Regions from separate parts of the Cohnella sp. GCM10027633 genome, predicted to be linked through region 2. Evidence: riboswitches for the same ligand, from Rfam matches in the RefSeq annotation. Region 2 holds a riboswitch; each other region holds the start of a gene.

Region 1 (4,642 bases), on a different contig from region 2:
ATTCTGCTGAAGGAGCTCGGAGTCAAGAAGGTCGTCGCCAAGGCGGTGTCCGACTTGCACGGACGCGTGCTGGAGCGGATGGGCGTCGATCGCGTCATCTATCCGGAGCGGGACATGGGCGTTCGCGTGGCGCACCAGCTCGTGTCGCCGAACCTGCTCGATTACATCGAACTATCCAAGCAATACACGATCGCGGAGCTTGCCGTGCCGCAATGCCTGTCGGGCAAGTCGCTCGACGACGTCAATCCGAGAGGACGGTTCGGCTGCAGCATCGTGGCGATCAATAAGCCGAAGGGCATCATTATCGCTCCGGTCGCGAAGGACGTGCTCGCGGAGAAAGACGTCATGGTCGTCATCGGGACGAACCAGCAGATCGAACAATTCCAGGAGTCGATCAACCGATAGACGATCGATTGCACGGGTATGAAATCATTGCCACTCGCTCAGGATATAGGGAGACGAACGGTCCCGGGAGGGTGGCGCAATGACAGGTAGGGGTAGAAGAATCGCGGTGATGGTGCTGGCGGGCACCGTCGCCTTTTTAAGTTTCGCGGGGCTTGCGCGCAGGGCGGAAGCCGTCCCGCCGGGCATTCAGTGGACGGAGCTCGAGCGCCGATTCGAAGGGGTGTTCGTGCTGTCCGCGTCCCGGGAAGTCCGGAAGGTGGCGTTGACGTTCGACGATGTTCCGGATCCGAGATTCACGGGGCAAGTGCTCGACGTCTTGAAAAAGAAGCGTGTGAAGGCGACCTTCTTCGCGATGGGCACGCGCAGCCAGAAGCATCCCGATCTGCTGCGGCGCATTCAACGGGAAGGGCATGACGTGGGCAACCATTCTTACAGCCATCCGGACTTCTCCAAGCTTCCGCTCGATAAGGTCAAGTCGCAGATTACCCGCGCGGAGACGGTCATCTCGGGCATCATCGGCTACCGGCCGAAGCTCGTGCGGCCGCCTTACGGCGAAATCATGCCCGAGCAGCTCGAATGGGCGAAGGCGCAAGGGTACACGGTCGTGAACTGGGACGTCGATTCGGCGGACTGGCGGCAATTGACGGCCGACGAGGTATTCCGCAACGTGACGAAGGCGGTGCGTCCGGGATCGGTGATCCTGATGCACGCGGGCGGCGGGGAAGGGCAAAGCTTGGCGGGGACGGTCAAGGCGCTTCCGCGCATCATCGATTGGCTGCGGGAGCACCATTACGAGCCGGTCGCGTTGACCGAGCTGCTCGGCATTCCGGCCGAGCGGACGAACGAAGGCTCCCTGAAGCAAATGTTGAATTTGCCTCCGGGAGCCTCGGAATAACCGTAACCGTTATTTCAGGATATACACCTTCACGTTCTGAACGCCGAAGCCGGACACGAACGAGCGGGAACCGGGCACGAAGATGTCGATGCGATTGCCTTTGATCGCTCCGCCTTTGTCCGTCGCGGTGCCGACCATGCCGCCGACGGGCAAGCCGTTAAAGTCGTAGCCCGTAATATACAGCTTCGAGCCGAACGGGATGACGGACGGATCGACCGCGATCGTTCCGAGCTTAAGCGCGTCGCCGAAGTAGTCGACGGGGCCCCAAGGGCCGTTCTCTTCCGCGGAAGCGGAGTAAGCGGTCGCCTTGATGTCGAGCACTTTCGAGAAGGCGAGCGATCGGCCCGCCGTCGTCGTGATCGATTGCGCCGTTACGGACGGCTCTTCGGCGGACTTCGCCGATACCGTTCCGTCTCCCGGAATCGCGAGCCTCAAGCCGGCGTATACGTTCTGCGGATCTATGTTCGGGTTGGCATCCAGCAACTGCCGGACCGGAATATCGTAATACTGGGACAGTTTCCAGAACGTCGTCGTGTCTGATGCGACGTGCGACGTTGCCGCGTGAGCGGTCAACGCGGGGACGAGCAGGGCGCCGCCCAGTACGAGCGACGCCGCGCGGGCGGCGAGTTTCTTCCTTGCGTCTTTCATCAATGCGTTGCCTCCTAAGATCTAGGGCCGGCGAGGTTAGCTGTCGGGTTCGGATTGGGAGATCAACCCTACGAGACGTCGAGCGGCACGATTGCCATTCCATACGATACGATTCACCCCGAGTAAGTCCGAACGGAACCAAGCGGTCATGCGATCGTTCCGTCCTCGCGTACTTTACTTCTTTTTCCCCCGCACCTGGCGGTTTAGGCCCGTTTTTTATTCTTGTAGAGGTTAACACAGCAGGCGGGCGGTTGGAACCGGCAAATCCCGGTAATCGGCGTCGAAGCCGCGCCGGGACTGCATTCGCCGATTTCGCTCAACGCTTGAAATAAGCGGTCATTTCCTCGATCAAGTATCGCGTGGCCGGCGCGATCCAGGCGGGATCGCCGTGGATGATCGAGGTCGTTCGCTTCGTCGCCTCCAGCTCGGGAATGCGGACGAGATACAAGTCGTTGTCTTCCAGCAGTTGCTCGCGCAAGTACGACTTCGGCAGCAACGTCCCTGCCCGGCAAGCGGACTGCAGGCGAATGATCGCTTCGAACGAGTCGATCTCCATCCGCACGTCCGGTTGGACCTTGTACTTGCGGAACAGCTCGTCCGTATGCGTGCGATACCAAGTGCCCGGCGCGAACAGAATCATCGGCAATCCGTTCAGGTCGTTCATCGCCAGCTGCGTTCTCTCTAATATATAGTGCGTTCTTGGGAGCACGAGTATGAGATGATCTTCAAATAAGGGTAAACTTGTAATGGCCGGATCGATGACGGCGGATCCGACGAGGCCGAAGTCGACTTTGCGTTCCTTCACGAGCGTCACGATCTCGTGCGATTTGCCCGTGATCGCCTTGATCTCGAGCTGAGGATGTTTCTCCGTCATCGCGGTAATCAACTCGGGCAGCGTCGTCTGGAGGGTGGTCAGGCTGGCCCCGATCGTCGCTACGGGCGACTCGGCGGACTTAAAGGCGTTCAGCTTCTGCAGGTAACCGCCGTGGAACCGGCGCAGCTCCAGCGCGAATTCGTAGGTGAGCTGTCCGGCGGGGGTAAGCTCCAGCCGCTTGCCGATGCGGCGGAACAGCGTGACCTCGAGCTCTGCCTCCAGCTTGGCGATCCGCCGGGATAGCGCGGGCTGGGAGACGTTAAGGCGTTCCGCGGCTTTGTTCAGGCTCGTTTGTTCCACGACCGTCGCGAATATTCGCATGTCCTCAAGCATTATCCGATGCTCCTTCGTTGTCGAATCGTCGTTCGATATGCGCATTCGTTATAAGTTATAATAAAAAATAAGCAGTTCCATTATAAGCGAAAATAGAGTAACCTTAAAGGCGGTGACGTCTGGTGACGAATGGGTGAACATCCATAATTCCGTCTCCGGACGACAAACGCACGGGTCACGAAAGGAGAAGTATACGGACATGAAAGGGAATTCTTACTTACCGCGCAAGCTACACTCCTTGCTCGGCGTCATCCCGCTCGGCTTGTTCTTGGTCGAGCACGCGTTGACGAACTACTCCGCATATGAAGAAGGACCGCAGGGGTTTAAAGACAGCATCGATTTCCTGCATGGCATGCCATTGCTGTTCTTCCTGGAGCTGTTCATCATCTGGCTGCCGATTCTGTTCCACGGGGTATACGGACTGTATATGGCGTTCCAATCCGACTTGAACATGGGCCGGTTCAGCTACTCGCGCAACTGGGCGTTCGCGCTGCAGCGCATTACCGGGGTCATCACGTTCATCTTCGTCGCGTGGCACGTCTATACGACGAGACTTCAAGTGACGTTCGGCAACACGACGTACGATGAACTGGGCTCGCACATGCACGACATCGTAAGCGATCCGGTCGTCTTTACCATCTACATTATCGCGGTAATCGCGGCAACGTTCCACTTCGCGAACGGCATCTGGGCGTTCCTGGTCAGCTGGGGCATTACGGTAGGTCCGCGCGCTCAGAAAGTATCCGCGAACATCTGCATGGTCATTTTCGTCATCGTGGCGGTCATGTTCCTGCTGTCGCTCTTCGCTTTCCGCGGAGACGAGTTCGATGCGGCGGCTGCAACGATCGCGTCCGTAACGGCAGGGTAATCATACGCATCGATAGACGGTTCGGCCGAGGCAGAACCGGATAGGGAGGAAGAACACGTAATGGCTACAGGCAAAGTGATAGTCGTAGGCGGCGGTCTCGCCGGTCTCATGGCAACGATAAAAGCGGCCGAAGCGGGCATGCGCGTCGATCTGTTCTCGCTCGTGCCCGTCAAGCGCTCGCACTCGGTGTGCGCGCAAGGCGGCATTAACGGCGCGGTTAATACGAAGGGCGAGGGCGACTCTCCGTGGGAGCACTTCGACGATACGGTATACGGGGGCGACTTCCTCGCCAACCAACCGCCGGTCAAGGCGATGTGCGAAGCGGCGCCGGGCATCATCCACTTGATGGACCGGATGGGCGTTATGTTCAGCCGCACGCCGGAAGGCTTGCTGGACTTCCGCCGGTTCGGCGGCACGCAATACCACCGCACGGCGTTCGCGGGCGCGACGACGGGCCAACAGCTGCTGTACGCGTTGGACGAGCAAGTTCGCCGTTGGGAAGCGGCCGGTCTCGTGCATAAGTTCGAGCACTGGGAGTTCACGGGAGCGGTGCTCGACGACGACGGCGTCTGCCGCGGCATTTCGGCGCAAGACCTGCGCACGATGGAGTCGGTTACGT
Region 2 (4,642 bases):
GTCTACGGTACTCGTGGCGTCCGCCTCCTCGGTATTGGTTGGTGCTGGTTCGGTTGATGCCGGTTGCGATGCCGTCGCCGTCGCGTCGTAGCCGTTCCCGCCGCCTTGAACGGCGTTCGGGTCGGCCGTCTCGCGTTTGCCGCAGCCTGCCGCGATGAGCAGGACGACGAGCGCGAGGATGGCGAAGCTTGTCCATTTTCTTGCCGCGATCAACTTCGGTTCCCCCTTGCATGCACGTTTACTTTCCGTATCATACCATGTCCTCGCGTGTCGATTCCAGTTTTCGCCTCGCCCTTATAGCACCTCGAAGTAAGACTGGCACTCGTCAAGCGCGAGGACGGGCTCGGGCAACGCCTCCCGGTCGCCGCGAATGCGCCGCGAGAGATCGCGGCACGCCTCGATCACCAGCTCCGCCTTGACGCTGCCCCAGCAAGCGCGCCTGGCGTCCGCGATGAGGCGGGCCTCCCCGATTGCCGGGCGGCGGAAGTCGAGCAGGAACGACGACCACCCGACGATATCGAAGCGATGCCCGCGTCCGGGAAGCTCGCAGCGCGCGTATCCGCAACGTCCGCCGGCGCACAGCCGGAGCACGCCGTACCTGTCCGTATCCCCTCGACCCTCGAATTGCAGAAATTCGATTCCGGTAATGCGATAACCGTCCGCGTCGTCCACCGTTCCATCCGCTCCTCTGCTTACGCCAACAGGCGTGCCTCGATCGATAGCTCTCAATATAACGCCGCGCGAGGTAAGTCGCCAAACGATAATCGTCTCCTATTGCGCGCTTTTTCGATGAAATTCAACCGATTTAACCGGGTTTGCGGCACCTATTGCGATCGGTTCACGCGAACGGGCGGGGTATGCTCTCTCTGGCTCGCGATTCCGAATTTAAGCGTTCCGCTGCCGGAATCGAGGAGCGATAGGCAAGCATGCTTTTTACGAGAAACGGAGAAAGAGAGAGCCGGAGAGAGATCTGTAGAGGTCACTGCGATTGTAAACGGTACAACTGCGCGGCTTGCCGGAATGCGGCGCTTAAACCCTACCTGTCATTCCTTTACAAACATCGGGGGCAAGCGTAATATTCGATTCAGTCAATTGAATATCGTTCCATTCGTAATCGCTGAGTTTCCGTGTCCGCACGGAAAACGGGGGAACCAACGATGGCGCCGTTCCGGTGTGAGAGCCGGGAGAAGCGCCGTCCGGGGTGAATCCGTCGGCAGCCGCGCCTAGGATGCGGCCTCCGACGGTAGGGCTACTCTCACGGCCCGAATCCGACAGCTAACCTCGTAAGCGCCGATGCGTCCGTTAAGACCGGATGCCTCAAATGGAGAGAGGATGATGAACTGTGACCGTGTCGGCCGCAGGGTAAGCATGCATGCTTATTTCTTAGCGGTCTTTGTTATGCCATGAATCGCTGAATTCCCGATGCGTCGGGAAGCGGGGGAACCAACGGAGCGTGCCCGGGAGAGACGGGCGCGCGTCCATGGGGTGAATCCCGGGGCCTTAGCCGGCTCTGGGTAGGGCAACTCTCAAGCCCGAATCCGGCAGCTAACCTCGCAAGCGTACCGAGAGAGGCAACGGATCGTGACGGGCGAGGTTTATTTGGCCATGCCGGGAAGCCACGAGAAGACTCTCTTCTCGCGGCTTCTTTTTTGTTGCCTTCTTCCAAGAGAAGAAGAGGAGATGAACGAGAATGGCCGGACGGGACGTCGTGTTGGTATCGGCCCCGAATATCGCGGGCGAGCGGTTCATGAAGCTGCTTCAGCAGAGGAAGATTCCGTTCGCGGCGATCGTGAACAATCCCGAGGAACACGAGCGCGTAAGTTCGCTCGGAGCGGAGCACATTATAGTGGTAAATACGACCAAGGAGCAATCCTGGATCATCCCCCCGATTGATATCGGGCGGGTGTACTTGTTCGAGACGAGCGTGACGCTGTGCTGCAGATACGTGCAAATATGCCGGAGTTGGACCGGCAGATCGATATACGTCATTACGGGAAGCCACAACCCCCGCAACGTCTACAAGACGATGGGCGTCGACTACGTGATTCATAGCCAAGCGCAGGACTACGCTTTTCTCATTACCGACGATTTGCTCGCGAGATAACGTAACGAAGAAGGAGGCATTCGCCCATGCTCGACGTGTATATGGTTCTTATGCTAGCCGGCCTATTCGGTCTATTCTACGGCTTCATGCATTGGTGCGGCCGGGTAATCGACGAAGGAGGAGGCAACCGATGATCGTCGTCTCGATCTTCACCGTGTTTATTTTCCTCTATTTAATCTACGCCTTAGTGAATCCGGAGAAATTCTAAGCAGGCTTGGCGAGCCGAAAATGCAGGAGGGACGTCAATGGGCATCATGCAGATCGTTATCGTCTTGGCGGTGTTGTTGCTGCTTGTGAAACCGCTTGGGACGTATGTATATCACGTGTTCTCCAACGAGCCGAACCGGACGGACAAGATCTTCGGATCTGCCGAGCGGTTCATCTATCGACTCATGGGACTGCACAACCGCAACGGCATGAATTGGAAAAAATACGCGCTAAGCTTCCTGTTAACGAACATCGTATTGGTGGCTATCGGGTACGCGATGCTGCGGCTGCAGAAGATCTTGCCGTTCAACCCGAACGACATCGGCAACATGGAAGAGACGCTGTCGTTCAACACGATCATCAGCTTCATTACGAACACCAACTTGCAGCATTACAGCGGGGAGAGCGGCTTGTCCTACTTCTCGCAGATGGCCGTCATCATGATGATGATGTTCACGTCGGCCGCTTCCGGCTTCTCGGTAGCCATCGCTTTCGTGCGCGGCATCACGAGCAAGGGAACGACGATCGGCAACTTCTTCGAGGATTTCGTCAAGGCGCACGTCCGGATCTTCCTTCCGGCGGCCGTGCTCGTCACGCTGCTGCTCGTCGCCTTGCAAGTGCCGCAGACGCTCGATCCGACGTTAACCGTCACGACGCTCGAAGGCGTTACGCAGCACATCGCGATCGGGCCGGTCGCCGCGCTCGAATCGATCAAGCATCTAGGCACGAACGGCGGCGGCTTCTTCGGCGTCAACTCGGCGCACCCGTTCGAGAATCCGAACGCGCTGACGAACGTCGTCGAGATTCTGTCGATGTGGCTGCTGCCGGCCTCTCTGCCTTACGTCTATGGGAGGTTCGCGAACAACCGCAAGCAAGGCTGGGTCGTCTTCAGCGCGATGATGACGCTGTTCATCCTGTTCCTATCGCTCATCTACTTCTCGGAGCTGCGCGGCAACCCGGCGATGAACGCGCTCGGCATCGATGCGTCGCAAGGCAGCATGGAGGGCAAGGAAGTCCGGTTCGGCATTCCGCAGTCATCGCTGTTCACGGCGGTTACGACGGCAGCGACGACGGGGACGGTCAACAACATGCACGATACGCTGACGCCGCTCGGCGGTCTCGGTGCGCTCGGGGAAATGATGCTGAACGTCGTGTTCGGAGGCAAAGGCGTCGGGCTGATCAATATGCTCATGTACGCGATATTGGGCGTGTTCCTGTGCGGGCTCATGGTCGGACGGACGCCGGAGTTCCTCGGCAGGAAGATCGAGCCTAGGGAGATCAAGCTGATCGCGATCGCCATTCTGATGCATCCGCTCATCATCCTGGGGCCGACGGCCATCGCGTTCCTGACCGATCTGGGGCATGGAGCGATTACGAATCCGGGATCTCACGGCATCTCGCAGGTGTTGTACGAATACACGTCTTCCGCCGCGAACAACGGCTCCGGCTTCGAGGGCTTGGCCGACAATACGCCGTTCTGGAACATCACGACGGGGATCGTCATGCTGCTCGGCCGTTACGTCTCGATGATCGCGATGCTGGCGGTCGCCGGGTCGCTCGTTCGCAAGCAATGGGTTCCGGAGACGATCGGCACGTTCCGGACGGATAACCGGTTGTTCTACGGCATTCTGATCGGCGTCGTTTTGATCATCGGCGCGTTAACGTTCTTGCCTGCCATCGTGCTTGGTCCGATCGCAGAGCATCTGAAGCTAGGGTAAAGGCGAGGTGAACCGTATATGAGCGCAGAGCGCAAAAACATGTTGTCTTCGGCGATCGTCGGTCGCGCGATGAAAGATAGCTTCATGAAACTAAATCCGATCGCGATGATGAAAAATCCGGTCATGTTCGTCGTCGAGGTGGGTACGCTGATCGTCCTGCTAATGACGCTGTTCCCCGCGTATTTCGACGCGAAGGACGATATCGGCTTTAATCTGACCGTTTTCTTCATTCTGCTCTTCACCGTCCTATTCGCCAACTTCGCGGAGGCGCTGGCCGAAGGCAGGGGCAAAGCGCAGGCGGATTCGTTGAAGCAGTCGAAGAAGGAGATTACCGCGAACAAGGTCGTGGGCGGCGGCGTCAAAGTCGTACCGTCTACCGAGTTGCGCAAAGGGGACATCGTCGTCGTCGCGGAAGGCGAGATGATTCCGGGCGACGGCGAAGTCGTCGAAGGACTCGCGTCCGTCGACGAATCCGCGATCACCGGCGAATCCGCGCCCGTCATTAAGGAAGCGGGAGGAGACTTCAGCTCCGTAACCGGCGGCACGCGAGTCGTCAGCGACCGGATCGTCGTCCGCATCTCCAGCGATCCGGGCGAATCGTTCATCGATCGCA
Region 3 (4,642 bases), on a different contig from region 2:
CCCGGATGAAGCATGATCAGCCTGCCGCCGGGACGGACGACGCGATTGCCTTCCGCGTACCAGCTCCCCGGCCCCTTCTTCGTATAAGCCAGATCGAACGTATCGTCGGCGAACGGCAGTCCGTTATGCGTATCCCCTACGACGAATTGGACGTTCGAGGGCCGCTCCAAGTTCGCTGTCGCAATGAACCCCTTCGTCATGTCGAACCCGACGACTTCGTCCGCCTGCTCCGCCCACCGCTTCGTATAATCGCCGTGTCCGCAACCGACGTCGAGGATACGTCCTCCGTCGATCGCCGCCGTCAACATCGCCGTGAGCACGCTCTCGGCAGAGATGCCATCCACGATAGATCGCCACGGATACTCGTACCGACCCGTCTTGGCCGCCAATTGGTCGCACCAGGGCCTGCTCTGTCCGCTCAGATGATCCGGATGCTTCGTTACGTCTGGAAACATGCTTGGCAATCGCTCCTTCGATTCGTTCGGATGAGTGCTGAGAAGGAGATTTTACCAATTAGTCCGAATGCTGACCAGCGTGCGCAAGCGATTTCCACATCTCGTAGTTGCATAATGTACAGCTACAATCGCCTGTCGATGCACGCTCCAGACCATTAGTTGCATTTCATGCAGCTAGTTTCACGAATTTCGCTAACGTTCGTCCGATTTGCCCAATCTAAGTGTACAAAATGCAACTAACTACGCCATTCGGCGTCAAGCGCCGAAATTAGATGTACATTTTACACCTTGCCTGAAAATAATGCCGCCGCGCCGGGGTTCCAGCCGTAAACAGCCGCAACCACCAGCCATATGAACAAGAGCCGCCCGCCCCCGCGACGACCGCGGACAACGGACAGCTCCCTATTTTATCGCGCCAACAACCGTCTAATCCCCTCGACCGCGTACCAGTGGTCCTCCTCGCCGGTCAACCCGGTGACGGTCACGGTGCCGACTTTTCCTCGACCCTTCACGAGAATCGGGAAGCACCCGCCCTCGGCTTGGTACTCCTCCGACGACAACCCCGAAGCTTCCTTGAACGTCGTCCCCTCGGCCTTGTACTTCTCTCCGATATAGAGCGAGCTGTGGCCGAAACGGTTCACGACGTTCTTCTTCGCGTTGATCCAATAGATGTTGCCCTCGTTCGTCCCCGCCATGTAGTGCGTGTACAGCGGATGCGCATCGTTCTCGATGTGGACCGCGATGCCCTTGCCGAGCTCCTTCGCCAGCCCGACGATCAAGCTGCCTAGCGCCAACGCTTCGTCATTCGCGAACGATTCGAATTGCAGTTCCTTTTCTTGCTTCAATAACGTATCCAACAGTTCGCTCATGCTCCGATATCCCTTCCTTCGTTACGTCCTATGCGTTGTATGATAACACGTTACTTCTTCAGATGGTAAGGAACCGTGGTCACGATAACGTCCTTGCGATACAGCAAATACGCGCGAAGCATGAAGCTGGTCTGGTTGTGCAGAATGTTGTGCCAGCCTTTCTTCGGAATGAACTGCGGAATGACGACCGTCACCTGATAGTTCGATTCGCCCGCCTTGCGCTGCACCGTGTCGATGAACTTGCTCAGCGGCTGGATGATGCTCCGGTAATGGGAATGCAGCGTCACGAGACGGATCTCGGGCCGCCACTTGCTCCACTTCTCCTCGAACAGCGCCTCGTCCTCCCGCTCGAACGGAATGTAGACGGCGATAATCTGGTCGGGCTTGAGCGACTGCGCGTAGTTCACCGAATGCTCGACGACGTGCGTGATGCCCGATACCGGCAGGATGATCACGTTGCCCTCGATCGGAACGTTCGGTTCGCAAGTCGTCAGGCGCAGTTGGTCGCCAACGGCCTCATAGTGCTTCTTGATCCGGTAGAAAATAAAGATGATAAGCGGCATGAACACGAGCGCCGGCCACACCTGCCCGAATTTCGTGACGAAGAACATCATCGTGACGGTGAAGCAGATGATCGCGCCGACAGTATTGACCGCGAGCTTCGCCGCCCAGCCCGGCGGCTTCTCGCGGAGCCACTTGCGCATCATGCCGAGCTGCGCGAGGGTGAACGGAATGAATACGCCAACTGCGTACAGGGGAATGAGCCGCTCCGTGTGAGCCTCGAAGGCGACGATCAGCACGATCGACAGCACGCCGAGGCTGATGATGCCGTTCGAGTAGCCGAGCCGGTCGCCGCGGACGGTGAACATGCGCGGAATGAACTTATCCTTCGCCAGGTTGACCGCGAGCAGCGGGAACGCGGAGTAGCCGGTGTTCGCCGCGAGGATGAGGATGAGCGCCGTCGTGCCTTGAATGAAGAAGTACATGAAGTGGCGGCCGAACGTCGACTCCGCGATTTGCGACACGACGGTCACTTCGGCTCTCGGCGATACGCCGTAGTAGTAGGCCAGCACGACGATGCCGGAGAACAGAATCGCCAGCAGCGCGCCCATCGCGATCAGCGTCTTCGCCGCGTTGTTCGGCTCCGGCGACTTGAAGTTCGGAATCGCGTTCGAGATCGCCTCGACCCCCGTCAGCGCCGAGCTGCCCGAGGCGAACGCCTTCAAGAGCAGGAACAAGGTGACGCCCGCGACCGGCGTGCCGACGGACGTATACAGATCCGCCGACACGTCGCCGGTCGTGATCTTATAGATGCCCGCGCCGATCAGTATGAACAGCGCCAGTACGAACAAATAGACAGGATAAGCGAGAATCGAAGCGGACTCCGTCACCCCGCGCAAATTCAAGATCGTAATGAACACGACGAATACAACCGCGATGACGACCGAATAGCCGTGCAGACTCGGGAAGGCCGACGTGATCGCGTCCGTGCCCGCCGAGACGCTGACCGCCACGGTCAGCACGTAATCGACGAGCAGAGAGCCGCCCGAGACGAGCCCCGCGAACATGCCGAGGTTCTCCTTCGAGACGACGTACGCGCCGCCGCCGTGAGGATACGCGAAGATCACTTGCCGGTAGGAGAGAATCAGCGCCAGCAGCAGGATCAGCACGCCGATCGCGATCGGCACGGAGTACCACATCGCCGCCGCTCCGATGGCGAACAGGACGATCAGAATTTGCTCCGGCCCGTAGGCGACCGACGACAACGCGTCCGACGACAGAATCGCCAGCGCCTTCGTCTTGATCAGCTTCTGCTCTCCGAGTTCGTTCGATTTCAGAGGACGCCCGATTAACAATCTTTTGATGGAATACATGCCTTGCACCGCCAAGTCTGCAGAATGAAGTTAGGATACCCGTAAAAGACCGCAACAAAAAAGACCGCGGAGGGGTACCCCGCGGCCTTTGAATGGCCGAAGATTGCTCTCCTCTAAGACGCTTACGAGGTTAGCTGTCGGATTCGGGCGTATAGAGTCGCCCTACGAGCTCGGCCGGTCGGCCTCCCTCGATTCACCCCGCGCGGCAAGCCTTCCGGCCCGTCGCAACTTGCACTTGGTTCCCCCGCTCTCCGGTTGCCCGGAAACTCAGCGTATCGCGTTCTATTCGGTTGATGGAACGTTATGATCATAGTCCTGTCGCTTGCGGTTGTAAAACGCGATTTTCGGACCAAATCGGGTATATGGGCGGCGAATCCGGCATGAATGCGCATTCATTGCGGCTACTCATTGCCGGGCATCTCGAACTTGCGCCATGCGCGATCATGCTTCGTATGAGCGACTTGCAAGCATCTACTTGATAAAAATACCTGCGAACGCGGTGACGATCGTCTATTATGCATCTAAAAAGCGCCAACTTGGGCTAAAAAGGCACCCGGAGTTTCCGGGTGCCTGTATGATTATGGGCGTTGCGGCTTAATTCTCGGTTAACTTTTTCCAGCCGCCCAAGCCCGTAATGTCCTCGATGCCGGGCAGGTCGGCGGCATAGCCTTCGCAGATGAACCCGGGCACCTCCGTGCCGTCTGCGAGCTCCACCTTGCCGATGCCGAGCGGACCGGGAATCAAGGCGACGAACGAGCCGAACGCCGCCATCGGCAGCTCCCACACCTCAAGCGCGATCGCCCCGCCGCCCTGCGGCAGCTTGATCAAGCCCGGCTTCGCCGGCGTCGTCGGCAGCTTCAGCATGAGATACTTCGGAGCGGTCGTCGTCTCGCGGACGAACGAGCCCCCCCTCTCCAGCAATTGCTTCTCGAGCGGATAGCCTCGCATATGCAAGCCGCATACGGCCACTAACGTCGTCTCCTGGGACATAAGCACCTCTCCTTTAATTGTTCTGGATGGCGAGCGCGGCGCCGCGGACGAGGTCCTCGCGCTCCGCCGCCGCGAACAGCGTAATGCCGAACGGCAGATCGTCGGCCGCATCGACGGCAGGCAGAGCGATCGCGCACATGTCGAGCAGATTGCAATGGTTCGTATATCGGCCCATGTCGCGGTTCGTCGCGACGGGATCTTGCCGCACCTGCTCCCGTGTCCACGTGCCGCCCGCCGTCGGCAGGACGAGCACCGCGTCCTTCAGCCGCTTGCGCGCCTCGAGCTTATATTCCTGCAGCTTGTGCATCGCTTGGAACAACGATGCCGCAGTATGCCGCTCGTCCGCGCCGGAACGGAGAATACGCTCGGTCACCGGCAGCACGGCGCCCGGATGCGCCTCGACGAACGCGCCGAGTCCCGCCCAACGCTCCGCGACCCAGGGGCCTTCGTACAA
Region 4 (4,642 bases), on a different contig from region 2:
CAAAACCTACGACAAGCCGATCGTCGTCAGCCTCGTCTCGAGCCAGATGGACGCCGACCGGATGGATTACCTTCTGCGCGACGCGTACTTCACTGGCGTCAACTACGGTACCTTCGATCTCGATCGCATTCTCCGCGTGCTGCGTCCTTATAAAGGAAAGATCGTCGTCAAAGAGAGCGGCATGCACGCGGTGGAAGACTATCTCATGTCCCGATATCAAATGTACTGGCAAGTGTACTTCCATCCCGTTACGCGCAGCTCGGAGATCGTGCTGAGGCAAATTTTCCGAAGGGCCAGCGAACTGAAGCGGGAAGGCTACGCGTTCGGATTCATGCTTCCGCCGATCGCGCAATTATTAGAAGGAACGCTAACGCTGTCGGATTATCTGCAGCTCGACGAAGCGATGGCGCAGACGGCATTCGGACAATGGACGCGCGAGGCGGACGGGTTGCTGTCGAATTTATGTCGTCGATTCCTGGATAGGCAGCTGTACAAGTACACGCCGTTCGAGCATAAGGACGAAGCATGGTTATCGGAGCTGAGGGAGGAGTGGCGCGAGATCGGCCTGAATCCCGACTATCACCTGGAAGTCGATACGCCGTACGATTCGCCTTACGATATCTATAAGCCGGAATTGCTGCCGGGCAGCCGCGGGAAGCTTCCGATCCTGCTCCTGGACGATCGGGAGCAACTGACGGAGATATCCGTGAAGTCCGATATCATCCGTTCGATCGCGGGCATCCACCAAGGCAAATATTATATCTATTACCCTGCCGACGAAGTACAGAAACACATATCCAAGCTGAGCTCGGAAACTATTAGCAAGCTCACTATATAATAGAAGGGAGACAACTTCCGACATGCTTATCGACACCCATGCGCACTTAGACTCCCCGAAATTCGACAACGATCGAGAAGAGATGATCGCGCGCGCGCAAGCGGCGGGAATCGACACGATCGTCAATATCGGCTTCAATCGGGACACCATTCCTTCGACGATGAAGCTGACCGAGCGGTATCCGTTCATCTACGCCGCGGTGGGCTGGCACCCCACGGACGCGATCGACATGCGGCTGGAAGAAGATCTCGCTTGGATCGAATCGCTGTGCGCGAATCCGAAGGTCGTCGCGATCGGGGAGATCGGTCTCGATTATTACTGGGACACGTCGCCCAAGGAGCTCCAGCATACGGTGTTCCGCGAACAGATCCGGCTCGCCCGCAAGCTGAACAAGCCCATCGTCATTCACAACCGCGACGCCCACGAGGATATCGTTCGCATTCTGCGCGAGGAGAACGCTTCCGAGGTCGGCGGCATCATGCATTGCTTCTCCGGCAGCTGGGAAATGGCCAAGCTGTGCCTCGATATGAACTTCTATATTTCGTTCGGGGGACCGGTCACTTTCAAGAACGCGAGGGTGCCTAAAGAGGTGCTCGCGAACGTTCCGATGGACCGATTATTGGTCGAGACGGACGCTCCGTATTTAACGCCGCACCCTCATCGCGGGCAGCGGAACGAATCCGCTTACGTGCGTCTCGTCGCCGAGACGGCGGCTGAGATTAAAGGGCTTAATTTGGAAGAAATCGCCATTATTACGAGCGAGAACGCACGTCGCTGTTTGAGTCTACCGAGATAAAACGGTTACAATCGAAGAAAAAACGATCAGCGCGTAGAAAAAACTGTTTTTTGCCTCGCTAATTGCGGTTTTTACCGTACAATTCACGAAAATACGGCCAAATACGTCCTTTGCCCCTTCTTTACACACGAAGTAGGTAGAAGGTATCATCTAGAGCAGAAGTTTGAATATGGCATCCCTTTTCCAAGTAACGCTTAATCTCCGAATCGGAGAGCGGGGGACCCGACGCGGCGACGACGTGGCATCATTCGTCCAATGCGGTCCGAGCAATCTTGGGGTGAATTTCGCAAGGTCGATCAGGCGGCTTCCAGCTGAAGCTTCGCAGGATCGTGCCGAGCGGATAGGGCGACTCTCTTCGTCCGAACCCGACAGCTAACCTCGTAAGCGTAATAGAGAGAGGTCAACCTCGTGCTGCCCCATTCCCTTTATTCATGAAGCGGAAGCCACGAACAGGTCCTCTGTCAGTGGCTTTTTGTGTTGAACAAAAGGTTCATGAACGGTTGTACCGGGTACGAACGACCTTAGATTTGGAGCAAGGCGGCGCTGCGAAGAGTCCGGCCGCAAGGCATCTCGCACGTGTCGTTATCACAACGGATAGTCGCGTCAGACAACAGTCAATGCATCACAGTCGACGGCGGGGCTATGAAGGAGGAACGAGAAAATGGGGGAAGTTCCTGTTCTGGAAACCCATGATCCACGACCGACCGGCAAGCTTATCGCACTGCTGCGATGGAAACCGGAGCAATTGCGCATCGTCCTGCTCGGCGCAATTCTCGCATTCGCAATCCTCATCATGTTCGTGTCGTTGCTGCAACCGGCGGCGGCCAAAAACATTTCCATCGTAGACAACGGATTGACGACAGTCATCCAAACGCGGAACTCCGATATACAGGACGTTCTGCAAGAGCATCGAATTCGGGTCGGTCCATACGATCGTCTGTCCTTGACGACGGGGCGATTGGAAGAAGGCAGCACGATCGTCATCGATCGCGCGAAGAGCATTACGGTTACGGCGGACGGCAAAGAAGCGATCAAGCATACGGCGGCCGATACGGTCGGGGATGCTATAGAAGAGCTGAACGTCGCGCTGGGCACGGAAGACAAAGTTACGCCCGCACTGAATGCGCCACTGACAGACGGAGTGAACGTCGTCATTAAGCGCGTCCGCACGGAAGTCGTGGAGACGTCGCACGCGGTCGCCTTCGAGGTCGTCGAGCAGAAGAACGCGAACCTCGCGGAAGGCAAGAAGAAAGTCGTCAAGACGGGCCAACAAGGACAAGTCGTCGTTCGCACGGCGAAAGTGTACGAGGACGGCAAGCTCGTGACGGAGAAGGTAGTGGAGAAGACTGTCTCCAAGCCGGCCGTCCAGCAGGTCGTGGCCATCGGCACGAAGAAACCGGAGGTCAAGACGCTTGCGTATAACGGCAAGCCGTCGGCTTCCGAAGCGAAGACGGTGAAGCTGAACGGCAAGTCCGTGAAGGTCAAGCGCATGCTGAGCAACGTGACGCTGACGGCGTATTCCGCCGGCTTCGAGTCGACGGGCAAGCGCAAGGGCGACGAAGGTTACGGCGTGACGTCGTCCGGCGCGACCGTTCAGGAAGGACGTACGATCGCCGTGGACCCGAAGGTCATCCCGATCGGTTGGTGGGTGTACATCGAGGGCATCGGCTTCCGTCGCGCGGAAGATACGGGCGGCGCGGTCAAAGGCAAGAAGATCGATGTCTATTACGACAGCGATAAGCTTGCCGACCGGTTCGGCACGAAGAGAGGCTATACGGTCTACGTGATCGGTCCGGTGAAACCGTCGCTCAGTTAATCCGGGCGCGCGGACGTTCATCGCGGCACGCTCGCGGAACCAATCGGGAAGAGGCGTCATTGGCGCTTCTTCCCGATTTGTGTTATACGATACATAAGGGCGGCGGTGCGATGCCGCCGGGACGAGAACGGCAAAGGCGGAATGGCGAAGCATGTTTCAAGAGATCATTGTCGTAGAGGGCAAGGACGATACGACGGCGGTAAGACGGGCGATCGGCGCCGATACGATCGAGACGGGCGGTTCGGCGATCGGCGAAGACGTGCTAAGGCGCATCGAGCTGGCGTACGAGCGCAGGGGCGTCATCATCCTCACCGATCCGGACGCCCCGGGGGAACGCATACGCAAGATCGTCGCCGAGCGCGTTCCCGGGTGCAAGCACGCGTTCCTGACGAAGGACGAGGCGAGAAGCGCCCGAGGACTTGGCGTGGAGCACGCGACCGACGAGGCGATCCGCAGGGCGATCGAGCGCGTGCGCGGCCCTGAGAGCGCCTCTGGCGCCTCGGAGGAGATCGAGTGGAGCGACCTGCTGGATGCGGGGTTGATCGTTCACGCGTCTTCCGCGCGCCGTAGGGAGCGTATGGGCGAGCTGCTCGGCATCGGCTATGCCAACGGCAAACAATTTCACAAAAGATGTCTCATGTTCCGCATCACGCGCGAGGAATTCGCCGGCGCGTTGGAACAGCTGGAGCGGGAAGGGCTGTAGAACCCATTGAACAAACCGAACAATTCGAAGCCGCCGTACAAACCGTACAATAAGGCGGCGGGCAAAACGGCGAAGCCGAACGCGGGCGGCGGAACGCCGAAAGGCAGTTCCGGCGCAAGCGGGTCCGCCGTCCAGGCGAACGATATCGCGACTTCTTCGCGAACGAAGGAAATTATCCGCAAGCATCGTTTCACCTTCAAGAAGAGCCTCGGCCAGAACTTCCTCATCGATCTGTCCGTGCTCGACCGAATCATCGACGCCGCCGGTCTCGACAAGACGCGCGGCGCGCTGGAGGTCGGACCGGGCATCGGCTCGCTCACTGAGAGGCTGGCGCAAGCGGCCGGCAAGGTAACCGCTGTCGAGCTCGACCAGAGGCTGATTCCGATCCTCGGCGACGTGCTGTCGCCTTACCCGCACGTCAGCGTCGTGCACGGCGATATTCTGAAGACGGACCTGAAGAAGCTCTGGGAAGACCGGTTCGCCGATTGC

Evidence for each region. A riboswitch is a leader RNA that binds a small molecule or an ion and turns the genes downstream of it on or off. The one in region 2 is predicted to bind cyclic di-AMP.
Region 1: linked by a shared signal. The riboswitch ahead of ACFQZG_RS26915 (3D domain-containing protein) and the one ahead of ACFQZG_RS19995 (hypothetical protein) in region 2 are both predicted to bind cyclic di-AMP.
Region 3: linked by a shared signal. The riboswitch ahead of ACFQZG_RS17120 (APC family permease) and the one ahead of ACFQZG_RS19995 (hypothetical protein) in region 2 are both predicted to bind cyclic di-AMP.
Region 4: linked by a shared signal. The riboswitch ahead of ACFQZG_RS25420 (resuscitation-promoting factor) and the one ahead of ACFQZG_RS19995 (hypothetical protein) in region 2 are both predicted to bind cyclic di-AMP.

What each region holds. Positions count from the first base shown of each region.
Region 1 is NZ_JBHTGV010000022.1:32,138-36,779, reverse strand. It holds gene ACFQZG_RS26925 (potassium channel family protein) at 1-405, shown strand, start outside; gene ACFQZG_RS26920 (polysaccharide deacetylase family protein) at 485-1,300, shown strand; gene ACFQZG_RS26915 (3D domain-containing protein) at 1,310-1,948, opposite strand; cyclic di-AMP (ydaO/yuaA leader) riboswitch at 1,958-2,168, opposite strand; gene ACFQZG_RS26910 (LysR family transcriptional regulator) at 2,265-3,155, opposite strand; gene ACFQZG_RS26905 (succinate dehydrogenase cytochrome b558 subunit) at 3,355-4,023, shown strand; gene sdhA (succinate dehydrogenase flavoprotein subunit) at 4,084-4,642, shown strand, end outside.
Region 2 is NZ_JBHTGV010000010.1:58,416-63,057, reverse strand. It holds gene ACFQZG_RS20005 (peptidylprolyl isomerase) at 1-213, opposite strand, end outside; gene ACFQZG_RS20000 (hypothetical protein) at 295-672, opposite strand; cyclic di-AMP (ydaO/yuaA leader) riboswitch at 1,106-1,305, shown strand; cyclic di-AMP (ydaO/yuaA leader) riboswitch at 1,400-1,576, shown strand; gene ACFQZG_RS19995 (hypothetical protein) at 1,691-2,104, shown strand; gene ACFQZG_RS19990 (potassium-transporting ATPase subunit F) at 2,235-2,312, shown strand; gene kdpA (potassium-transporting ATPase subunit KdpA) at 2,350-4,029, shown strand; gene kdpB (potassium-transporting ATPase subunit KdpB) at 4,048-4,642, shown strand, end outside.
Region 3 is NZ_JBHTGV010000007.1:89,713-94,354, reverse strand. It holds gene ACFQZG_RS17130 (class I SAM-dependent methyltransferase) at 1-455, opposite strand, end outside; gene ACFQZG_RS17125 (heme-degrading domain-containing protein) at 863-1,324, opposite strand; gene ACFQZG_RS17120 (APC family permease) at 1,375-3,198, opposite strand; cyclic di-AMP (ydaO/yuaA leader) riboswitch at 3,303-3,481, opposite strand; gene ACFQZG_RS17115 (allophanate hydrolase-related protein) at 3,793-4,188, opposite strand; gene ACFQZG_RS17110 (allophanate hydrolase) at 4,202-4,642, opposite strand, start outside.
Region 4 is NZ_JBHTGV010000018.1:74,661-79,302, reverse strand. It holds gene ACFQZG_RS25430 (HD domain-containing protein) at 1-838, shown strand, start outside; gene ACFQZG_RS25425 (TatD family hydrolase) at 861-1,634, shown strand; cyclic di-AMP (ydaO/yuaA leader) riboswitch at 1,816-2,036, shown strand; gene ACFQZG_RS25420 (resuscitation-promoting factor) at 2,296-3,450, shown strand; gene rnmV (ribonuclease M5) at 3,602-4,153, shown strand; gene rsmA (16S rRNA (adenine(1518)-N(6)/adenine(1519)-N(6))-dimethyltransferase RsmA) at 4,298-4,642, shown strand, end outside.